2 regions of the Blautia sp. BCRC 81119 genome follow, and region 1 is predicted to be linked to the other one. Evidence: riboswitches for the same ligand, from Rfam matches in the RefSeq annotation. Region 1 holds a riboswitch; the other holds the start of a gene.
What was found. A riboswitch is a leader RNA that binds a small molecule or an ion and turns the genes downstream of it on or off. The one in region 1 is predicted to bind ZMP and ZTP.
Positions count from the first base shown of each region.

Region 2: linked by a shared signal. The riboswitch ahead of DMI82_RS06855 (formate--tetrahydrofolate ligase) and the one ahead of DMI82_RS12040 (IMP cyclohydrolase) in region 1 are both predicted to bind ZMP and ZTP.

Region 1 covers NZ_QJHD01000019.1:54,743-59,597, forward strand. The annotation lists gene DMI82_RS12025 (lysozyme family protein) at 1-115, shown strand, start outside; tRNA gene DMI82_RS12030 (tRNA-Gly) at 282-354, shown strand; gene DMI82_RS12035 (phosphoribosylaminoimidazolecarboxamide formyltransferase) at 519-1,703, opposite strand; gene DMI82_RS12040 (IMP cyclohydrolase) at 1,742-2,455, opposite strand; ZMP/ZTP riboswitch at 2,542-2,623, opposite strand; gene DMI82_RS12045 (peptidoglycan recognition protein family protein) at 2,721-3,437, opposite strand; gene guaB (IMP dehydrogenase) at 3,550-4,855, opposite strand, start outside.
Region 2 covers NZ_QJHD01000008.1:109,498-114,352, reverse strand. The annotation lists gene DMI82_RS06865 (MGMT family protein) at 1-182, opposite strand, end outside; gene DMI82_RS06860 (methylated-DNA--[protein]-cysteine S-methyltransferase) at 290-823, opposite strand; gene DMI82_RS06855 (formate--tetrahydrofolate ligase) at 1,374-3,059, opposite strand; ZMP/ZTP riboswitch at 3,133-3,214, opposite strand; gene DMI82_RS06850 (sodium-dependent transporter) at 3,455-4,855, opposite strand.

The sequences.
Region 1 (4,855 bases):
CACACAACGTGATGAAGATGATCCCCTTCATGATCCTGCCGGTCCATGGGACTATGGTGACCAATACTATCCGGATCATGTTTTGCGCTATTACCACTTAGACAATAACTCATAAACCACCGAAATATTGTCATATACAAGTTCTATTTCAGACGTCTGGAATAAACTTTATATGTTGTGTATAATTTCAAAAAAATTCCAAAAAACATTTGACAGAATATAAAATCTATGCTAATATATGTCTTGTTGCTGAGGGAAACACTTGAAACGATAAGACATATGCGATAGTGGCGTAGTTGGTAACGCGCGACCTTGCCAAGGTCGAGACCGCGGGTTCGAGCCCCGTCTATCGCTCTTCAGAACTCTGAGTTTTTCAGAGTTCTTTTTTATTTTTAAAACTATCCTTTTTCGATCAAAAAGTCCCGGGTCTGATCTCTTTTTTCCAGAAATTCAGATTCGGGACTTTATATTTTTTATCTTTTATTTCAGCTGCATATCATGGCCAAGGCATGCATCTTTTAGTGGTGGAAAAGGCGGATTCCTGTAAATGCCATCACCATTCCATACTTATTACATGTATCGATAACTGCGTCATCACGTACAGATCCACCCGGCTCTGCAATATATTTTACACCGCTCTTATATGCGCGCTCGATATTATCACTGAATGGGAAGAATGCATCGGATCCCAGTGTCACGCCGGTAAGACCATCCAGCCATGCTCTCTTCTCTTCTTTTGTGAACACTTCCGGCTTCTCTGTGAATGTCTTTTCCCATGCACCATCTGCAAGGACATCCATATATTCCTCACCAATGTAAACATCAATGGCATTATCTCTCTCCGCACGTGTGATCGTGTCTTTAAACGGAAGCTCCAGTACTTTCGGACACTGACGGAGATACCAGTTATCTGCCTTCTGACCTGCAAGGCGTGTACAATGTACACGGGACTGCTGTCCTGCACCAACGCCGATAGCCTGTCCGTCCTTAACAAAGCATACAGAATTGGACTGTGTATATTTCAGGATGATCAGAGAAACCTTCATATCTCTCTTGGCTTCTTCCGTAAGCTCTTTATTCTCTGTTACAATATTGGAGATCAGCGCATCATCAATTGCCAGCTCCTGGCGGCCCTGCTCAAAGGTGACTCCAAATACCTGTTTGTGCTCCAAAGGTTCTGGAACATAGTTTTCATCGATCTGGATCACATTGTAATTGCCTTTTTTCTTCTGCTTCAGAATTTCAAGAGCCTCCTCTGTATATCCTGGTGCGATCACACCATCAGAAACCTCTCTCTTGATCAGCATTGCGGTATCTTTGTCGCAGACATCAGAAAGAGAAATAAAATCACCAAATGATGACATACGATCTGCACCTCTTGCTCTTGCATACGCACATGCAAGCGGGGAAAAATTCTTCCAGTCCATATCACCTACCCAGTAGATCTTTGCCAGTGTCTCATTCAGCGGAAGTCCGATGGAAGCACCTGCCGGAGATACATGCTTAAATGAAGTTGCTGCCGGAAGTCCGGTTGCTTTCTTAAGGTCACGTACCAGCTGCCAGCCATTAAAGGCATCCAGGAAGTTGATGTATCCTGGTCTTCCGGAGAGTACCTGGATCGGAAGCTCACTTCCATCTGCCATATAGATCTTTGATGGTTTCTGATTTGGGTTACATCCGTATTTTAACTGTAATTCTTTCATGAAAAAGCTCCTCCGTTCTCTGTGATATCCCTATTTTCTTATTTATTCTTGTTTACGATCCTGGATTCATATTTTCCTGTCTCAATGTCAATAAAACGAACAAAGAGAGAAACTTTATTATCCTGGTTCAGGCTCTTCCAGAGGAGATCCGTAAACTCATCAATATCGCTTGGGATCTCTACCAGCTTCGGCTCTCCCTCGAAACTTGGAAGTGGATTTCCATCGCATTTATAAGTATGGATAAAACGTCCCTGTCCTGCCGCCGCATTCTCATAGGCAAATGTATAACGAAGACAGGAATCCGGATTTCCGTTATTGCTCTTTAAAATAGACATCGCATAATTGAATTTACCGTCTTCAACATGAAGAACACCTGAAATACGAGGTGTATAGTTCGGCGCATCCGGCTCAAACTCTCTGCTGCGGAGAGACTGTTCAAAGGTGAGCTGTCTGTCCATTCCCTCATAGATCGTATCTGTCTGATCACCGTTTGTTACGATGGTCTTATTTCCAAGGACACGTACCGGTGCATAAATGATCAGGCTCGGGTCTGTAAGCTTGGACGGATCAAAAGCCTGTGTACGGATTCCTTCCCCATCCTCAACAAAAATACGGTTTCTGCTGTTCTCGCTTCTTCCCATAATAAAATATGCAGTAACTGCATGTTTCCCGTCAGCGGAACGTCCGATCACAATTCCTCTTCCCGGATAGGAATTTTCTTTCAGTTCTTTTTCAAGTGAAAATGTCGTCATTTTTCACAGTCCTCCTTGTCTAATGTAAGGCCCGGGGCTTATCCCAGGATATGAACGGTAACAAAAAACCGCCTGGACACCCCTTATCAGGCTGCCCAGGCGGTCGGCTTCTCACTTCACTGCACTCCCTGTAGGTAATCCTACTTTCCGCCAGTCATGCAGCTTCTGCTGTTATACTACAATACTTCTTCTTAATTTTCAAGCCCCTATTTTCAGAAATTATTTTTCCAGACTTCTTGTTGCTCACAAAATAAACAATAACACTTTATTTCCCCTGTAATGCATAATCTGTCTGGATCTGTGCTGCAATGTCTGATTTCATCTGGATCCATGCATCGGGATTTTCCACGTAATACTTCGGACAGTCTTTACCTGTGACATCATAATGACGGATCACCTGATCCGAAGTCAGTCCAAAGCGTGTACAAAGCCACGCTGTCAGCTTTACGGCCGAATCATAGGTTGCTGTATTAAACTGCCCTGTTTCATCCGGATGGCAGCATTCAATGGATATGGTATCTACATTTCTGGAATTTGTGGCATAGGATATTTCTGAAGTGGGAATACATTGTACCACTTCTCCCTCCAAACCTATCACAAAATGACTGCTGACTTTGTTGTCCTGCGTTGTCGCAAGATTTTCAAAATAATTCCGGTTGGATATGGCAGTAGATCCCGGATTGGCCGTATAATGAATGGCTATATAATTTACCTGTTCGATAGAAATCTGTGGTCTGGAATAGGAATTCGGTGTCAGAAGCTCCACATCAATAAAAGGTGCTCCTTCTGCCTGCCATTGTTCCGGTCCGCCATTTCCGCTGGCATTCCCGGATATTTCTTCCTGTCCGGACTGAGTTTCACTCTGTTCCATGCGCATCTCAAAAAATGCGTATCCTAACGCACACGCAGCAAAAGCAACGATCACAATGATACATATCAGCACAATCCTCTGTAGGATCTTGATCGGGTTCTTTTTTCTCAAAGACTTCTTTTTTCTTCTGGAAGACCCGGAGGAAGTTTTCTTTACGGAAACAGGCCGCCCGCTATGGGACGGCCTGGGTGACTTTTTACCGGTCTTACCTTTTTTTCCTTTATTATTCATCTACACTGTAGTTTGGAGCCTCTTTTGTGATATGGATGTCATGTGGATGTGACTCCTTGAGAGATGCAGCGGAGATCTTAATGAATCTGCCTGTTGTTTTCAGCTTCTCAATGTTCTCTGCTCCGCAGTAACCCATACCGGATCTTAAACCGCCAATTAACTGGAATACGGTATCCTCAACGTGTCCTTTGTATGCAACACGTCCTTCAACACCTTCTGGAACAAGCTTCTTGGCGTTCTCCTGGAAGTAACGATCCTTGCTGCCGTTCTCCATAGCTGCAATAGATCCCATTCCACGGTATACTTTATATTTTCTTCCCTGATAGAGCTCGAATGTTCCCGGGCTCTCATCGCATCCAGCAAACATGCTGCCCATCATGCAGACATTGGCGCCTGCCGCGATAGCCTTGGTGATGTCTCCGGAATACTTGATTCCACCATCTGCGATGATCGGGATTCCGTAGCTGTTGGCTACTTCATAGCAATCCATAACAGCAGTAACCTGCGGTACACCGATACCTGCAACAACACGTGTGGTACAGATAGATCCAGGTCCGATACCAACTTTAACTGCATCTACACCAGCTTCGATCAGTGCCTTGGTAGCTGCTCCTGTTGCAACGTTACCTGCGATAACCTGAAGTTCCGGATATGCAGCCTTGATCTCGCGGACTGCTTTTAAGATATTCTCAGAATGACCATGTGCGGAATCAATTACGATTACATCCACATTCGCTTTCACAAGTGCATCTACACGTGCAAGTACATTGGCTGTGATACCAACTGCCGCACCACAGAGAAGACGTCCCTGTGCATCCTTGGCTGCAAGCGGATATTTGATCTGTTTCTCGATATCCTTGATGGTAATGAGTCCTTTTAAATTAAAGTCGTCATCTACAATGGGTAATTTCTCCTTACGGGATTTCGCAAGGATCTTCTTGGCATCCTCAAGTGTGATTCCTTCCTTGGCTGTGATCAGTCCTTCAGAAGTCATGCACTCCTTGATCTTTCTGCTGAAATCTGTCTCAAATTTAAGATCACGGTTTGTGATAATACCTACAAGCTTTCTGCCTTCTGTGATCGGAACACCGGAAATACGGTATTTCGCCATCAGATCATTGGCATCTTTCAGTGTATGCTCCGGTGAAAGATAAAATGGATCTGTAATAACACCGTTCTCAGAACGTTTAACCTTATCAACCTCTTCTGCCTGTGCTTCGATGGACATATTCTTGTGGATGATACCGATACCACCCTGTCTGGCCATGGCAATTGCCATTCTGTGCTCTGTAACTGTG
Region 2 (4,855 bases), on a different contig from region 1:
CTGTGGCAGGGATACTTCCCGTAAAATTCTGCCATACCTAAGACTTTTCCTACAAGACGTGAATTTTTATCCCGCCCGATCAGCCGTGCGATCTGTCCGTAGGAGGCCACTTTTCCCTCAGGTATCTCTTCCACCACGGACAGTATCTCGTAGATTAAATCTTCATCCAGTATTTTTCCCATAATTATTCCTCCGAAATCCTGCTGGCAATTTTCATAGCATGCTTTCATAAATAAAATATCTGTCTTTTCGTGGACGCCTGTACCAGACCGTCCTCTCAGCCTGAGTTTTACAGTGCAGTTCCTTTCTTTGGAATAAACAAACGGCTCATATCTGTATGTTCCAGCTTAAGAAGTGAAATTTTTTTGTCAATTCCTCCGGCATAGCCCGTCAAGCTTCCATTTGTTCCTATGACTCGATGGCAGGGAATGATAATGGAAATTTCATTATGTCCAACCGCACCGCCTACTGCCTGGGCGGACATATGGGAAGTGTTTTTCATCACTGCAATTCTGCGCGCAATTTCTCCATATGTAATCGTCTGTCCATAGGGAATATCCAGTAAAATCTGCCACACTGCCTTTCTGAATGTTGAACCGTTCGGATGAAGTGGTGGAGTAAAGTTCGGTTCTTCACCGGAGAAATATACATCCAGCCATTTTTTTGCTTCTGTGAGAATTTTCGTTTCCTGTGGAACATAATCTTCCGGAAGTGTATTTGCAAAATATTTCTGTCCTTCAAACCACAAACCGGTAAGTCCGATTTCATCTGCAGCAAGTAAAATATCTCCGATTAGCGATTTATATTTGCATGTGTATACCATATTTTTCCCCCCCCCACATTCATTTATCTCTACAATATTTTCTATAGCATTCCTCTTAATTAACACAAATGTCACATGCGCGTCCCCTCTGCGATTTCCTCGACATTGTGAGTTTTATCCCAACAAGCAGCAGGAGATTGCTGATATTCTTGACAATTTATAATATTATACCATTTTTGTTTTGAACATGCTATAATGCTGTTGCTGCCGAACCTCCAGCTGAAAGGATGTAAAGTCCTATGACAAGTTCTATAATTACTTTCTTTGTTTCTGTTATGGCAACTGTGGCTAGGCTGGACAGAAACGACAGGCAGTAACAGCCTAAAGGATTAAACCACCTTACATAAACGGAACAAGAACCCCCGGAAGTCTCGACCACTTCCGGGGATTTTCGTATCAAATTCGTATCACGGGATCGTCAAACCCAGTGTTTTTCCTGCTTTTAAAAGTTTTTCAATACTCTCTCCACAACAATATAAAAAGCGGCAGAGCCTCTATTTTTGCAGGCTCTACCGCTTTCTATCTGAATTCCCCTCAAAAAATCTTTATATCAGAACAGTCCTGTGATCTTACCGCTCTCGTCTACGTCGATCTTGGTTGCTGCCGGTACTTTCGGAAGTCCTGGCATGGTCATGATCTCACCTGTCAGTGCAACAATAAATCCTGCACCTGCGGAAATCTTAAGATTTCTTACTGTTACCTCGAAATCTGTCGGAGCACCAAGCTTTGTCTGGTCGTCTGTTAAGCTGTACTGGGTCTTAGCTACACAGATCGGGCAGTTGCCAAATCCAAGTGCCTCCAGCTGTTTCGCCTGCTTCTGGGCATTTGCTGTAAGAACCACTTTCTTTCCACCATAAACCTTCTGTACGATCTGGTTCAGTTTGTCCTCGATGGAGCCTTCCAGCTCATAAGCATATGTGAAGTCATTCGGCTCTTCAACAAGACGGATTACTTCCTCAGCGAGCTTGATTCCGCCTTCGCCACCTTTTGCCCATACCTCTGAAAGTGCTACGTTTACGCCAAGCTCCTTGCATTTTGCTTCCACAAAATCAAGCTCTGCCTTGGTATCGGTCGGGAATGCGTTAATAGCTACCACACATGGGAGCTTATATACATTTTTGATATTGCTTACATGCTTCAGAAGGTTCGGGATACCTTTTTCAAGAGCCTCGAGGTTCTCATTGTTAAGATCCGCTTTTGCAACACCGCCATTATATTTCAGAGCACGTACGGTTGCTACGATAACAACGGCACTTGGTGTAAGACCTGCCATACGGCACTTGATATCCAGGAATTTCTCAGCTCCAAGATCAGCACCGAATCCAGCCTCTGTGATGGCATAATCAGCAAGCTTCATAGCCATCTTTGTAGCTGTTACGGAGTTACATCCGTGAGCGATGTTTGCGAATGGTCCGCCGTGAACGATTGCCGGAACATGCTCCAGTGTCTGAACAAGGTTTGGTTTCAGGGCATCCTTCAGAAGTGCTGTCATAGCACCCTCTGCGTGAAGATCTCCTGCTGTTACCGGTTTCTGCTCAGCAACCTTGCCATAAGTGTATCCGATGATGATTCTGGAAAGTCTCTCTTTCAGATCTTTGATATCACTTGCCAGACAGAGAACTGCCATGATCTCAGATGCTACGGTAATGTCATATCCGTCCTCACGCGGCATACCGTTTGTTCTTCCGCCAAGTCCATCTACTACATTACGAAGCTGACGGTCGTTCATATCCACGCAACGTCTCCAGGTGATCTTTCTTGGGTCGATGTTCAGCTCATTTCCCTGGAAAATATGGTTGTCGATCATTGCTGCAAGAAGGTTGTTTGCCGCACCGATTGCATGGAAATCACCGGTAAAATGAAGGTTGATATCCTCCATCGGAACTACCTGTGCATAGCCGCCGCCTGCCGCACCACCTTTGACACCGAATACCGGTCCCAGGGATGGCTCACGAAGAGCTACCATAACATTTTTTCCAAGTCTCTGCATTCCATCTGCAAGACCTACCGTTGTAGTTGTTTTTCCTTCCCCGGCCGGTGTCGGGTTGATAGCTGTCACAAGAATCAGTTTGCCGTCTTTTTTGTCTGTTTCTTTCAGGAGATTATAGTCGATCTTTGCTTTGTATTTACCATACTGCTCCAGATATTTGTCATCAATACCTGCTTTCTCTGCAATCTTGGTAATTGGCTCCATTGTGCACTCCTGTGCAATCTCGATGTCACTTTTAAATCCCATAATGTTCTCCTTTCTCCGCTGCAACCGTCTGCATCTTTTATCCCATAAAAAAGAGCAGTATCTGAAGTTTTTCAAATACTGCCCAGACGGTCGACTCATCGAATCTCCGGCTCCCTCGTGGTTATCCCACAACTCCGTCAGTCACCGAAGACTTTATTAATTTGATGATTGAATACTAACATATTTATTAGTACTTGTCAAGAAATTATCAAATTATTTTTTCACTTTTAAAGTGAGCTAAGTCTAATTTTCTGAATCATTTCCGTTCTATGTATTAGTTTTCTCTCCAACATTCGTACATATCTTTTTTCATCAAATCCTCTGTTATTTAATCGTATCTTGTACTGGTCATCCGTTAATGCGACTGTCCAGACGCCATAAACATATTACCACACTTATGAAATCAAATCTGCAAATCCTGTAGATACCAGGAATAATATCAGCATTACAACCGGCACTACATAACGGATCATAAAGCGATATAACCCTGCCCGTTTGAAGTGTTCCCCATTTCGTTCCACTTCTCCTATGATCCAGTCAGGGCCGATCACCCAGCCGATCAGAATACTTGTCAAAAGTGAGATAAACGGCATCAGAAAACTGTTGCTGATATAATCCATCACATCCAGCAGCTGTCCAACGGAACCATTTGGCAGTTTAAGTTCAAAATACAGTTTGTTATAACCAAGGCAGATCAGCACTGCTGTAACAAGAGAATAGATTCCGACAGCACCACACATTTTCTTACGGGGTTTGTGATAGAGTTCCATGCAGTTTGCAACCAGTGTCTCCATGACAGACACGCAGGAAGTCAGTGCCGCAAATCCCATCATCAGGAAAAATGCAATTGCCACCGGACGGCCAAATACTCCCATGGCATCAAAAACCTTTGGCAGTGAGATAAATATCAGGCTTGGGCCGGAAGCCATTCCATCCTTTCCGAGAAATACAAAAACAGCCGGTATGATCATCATTCCTGCAAGAAACGCAACGCCGGTATCAAAGATCTCAATCTGATTTGTTGCTTTATTTAAATTAACTTCATTTTTCACATAAGAACCATATGTGATCATGATTCCCATAGATACACTTAAGGAAAAGAATAACTGGCTCATCGCATCCAGAAGGATCTCCAGGAAGCGTTTTACCGTCAATCCATGAAAATCCGGTTTGAGGTAAACAGCCAGCCCCTGCATACCGGTGCGGACAGTTCCATCCGTATCAGTATGGGACAGTGTCAGTGAAAAAATCGCAATGATCACAATCAGAAGAATCAGCCCCGGCATAATGATCCTGGAAAACTTTTCGATTCCCTTTTCCACACCACGAAATACGATCCAGGCAGTCAGTGCCAGAAAGATCAGCATAAATACAACGGGTGCAATATCTGATGTAATAAATGATGTAAAGTATACATCTGAAGCCGCATCTTTCCCATCAGAAATAATATAAGTAAAAAAATATTTTACAATCCATCCACCGATAACAGAATAATAGGTCATGATCAATGCCGGAACCATAAACGTTAAATGTCCTAAAAATTTCCACTTTGGATCAAGAGATTCAAAAGCCCTCAATGCATTTTTCTTTGTCTTTCTCCCAAGTGCTACATCCGTTGTCAACAGTACAAATCCAAAAGTCAGTACCAGTACCAGATAAACCAGCAGGAAAAGTCCTCCGCCATCTTTGGCACAGAGATATGGAAATCTCCAGATATTTCCAACTCCTACTGCACTTCCGGCTGCCGCCAGGACAAAGCCTATTGAGCCGGAAAAGCTACTTCCTTTTTCTTTCAT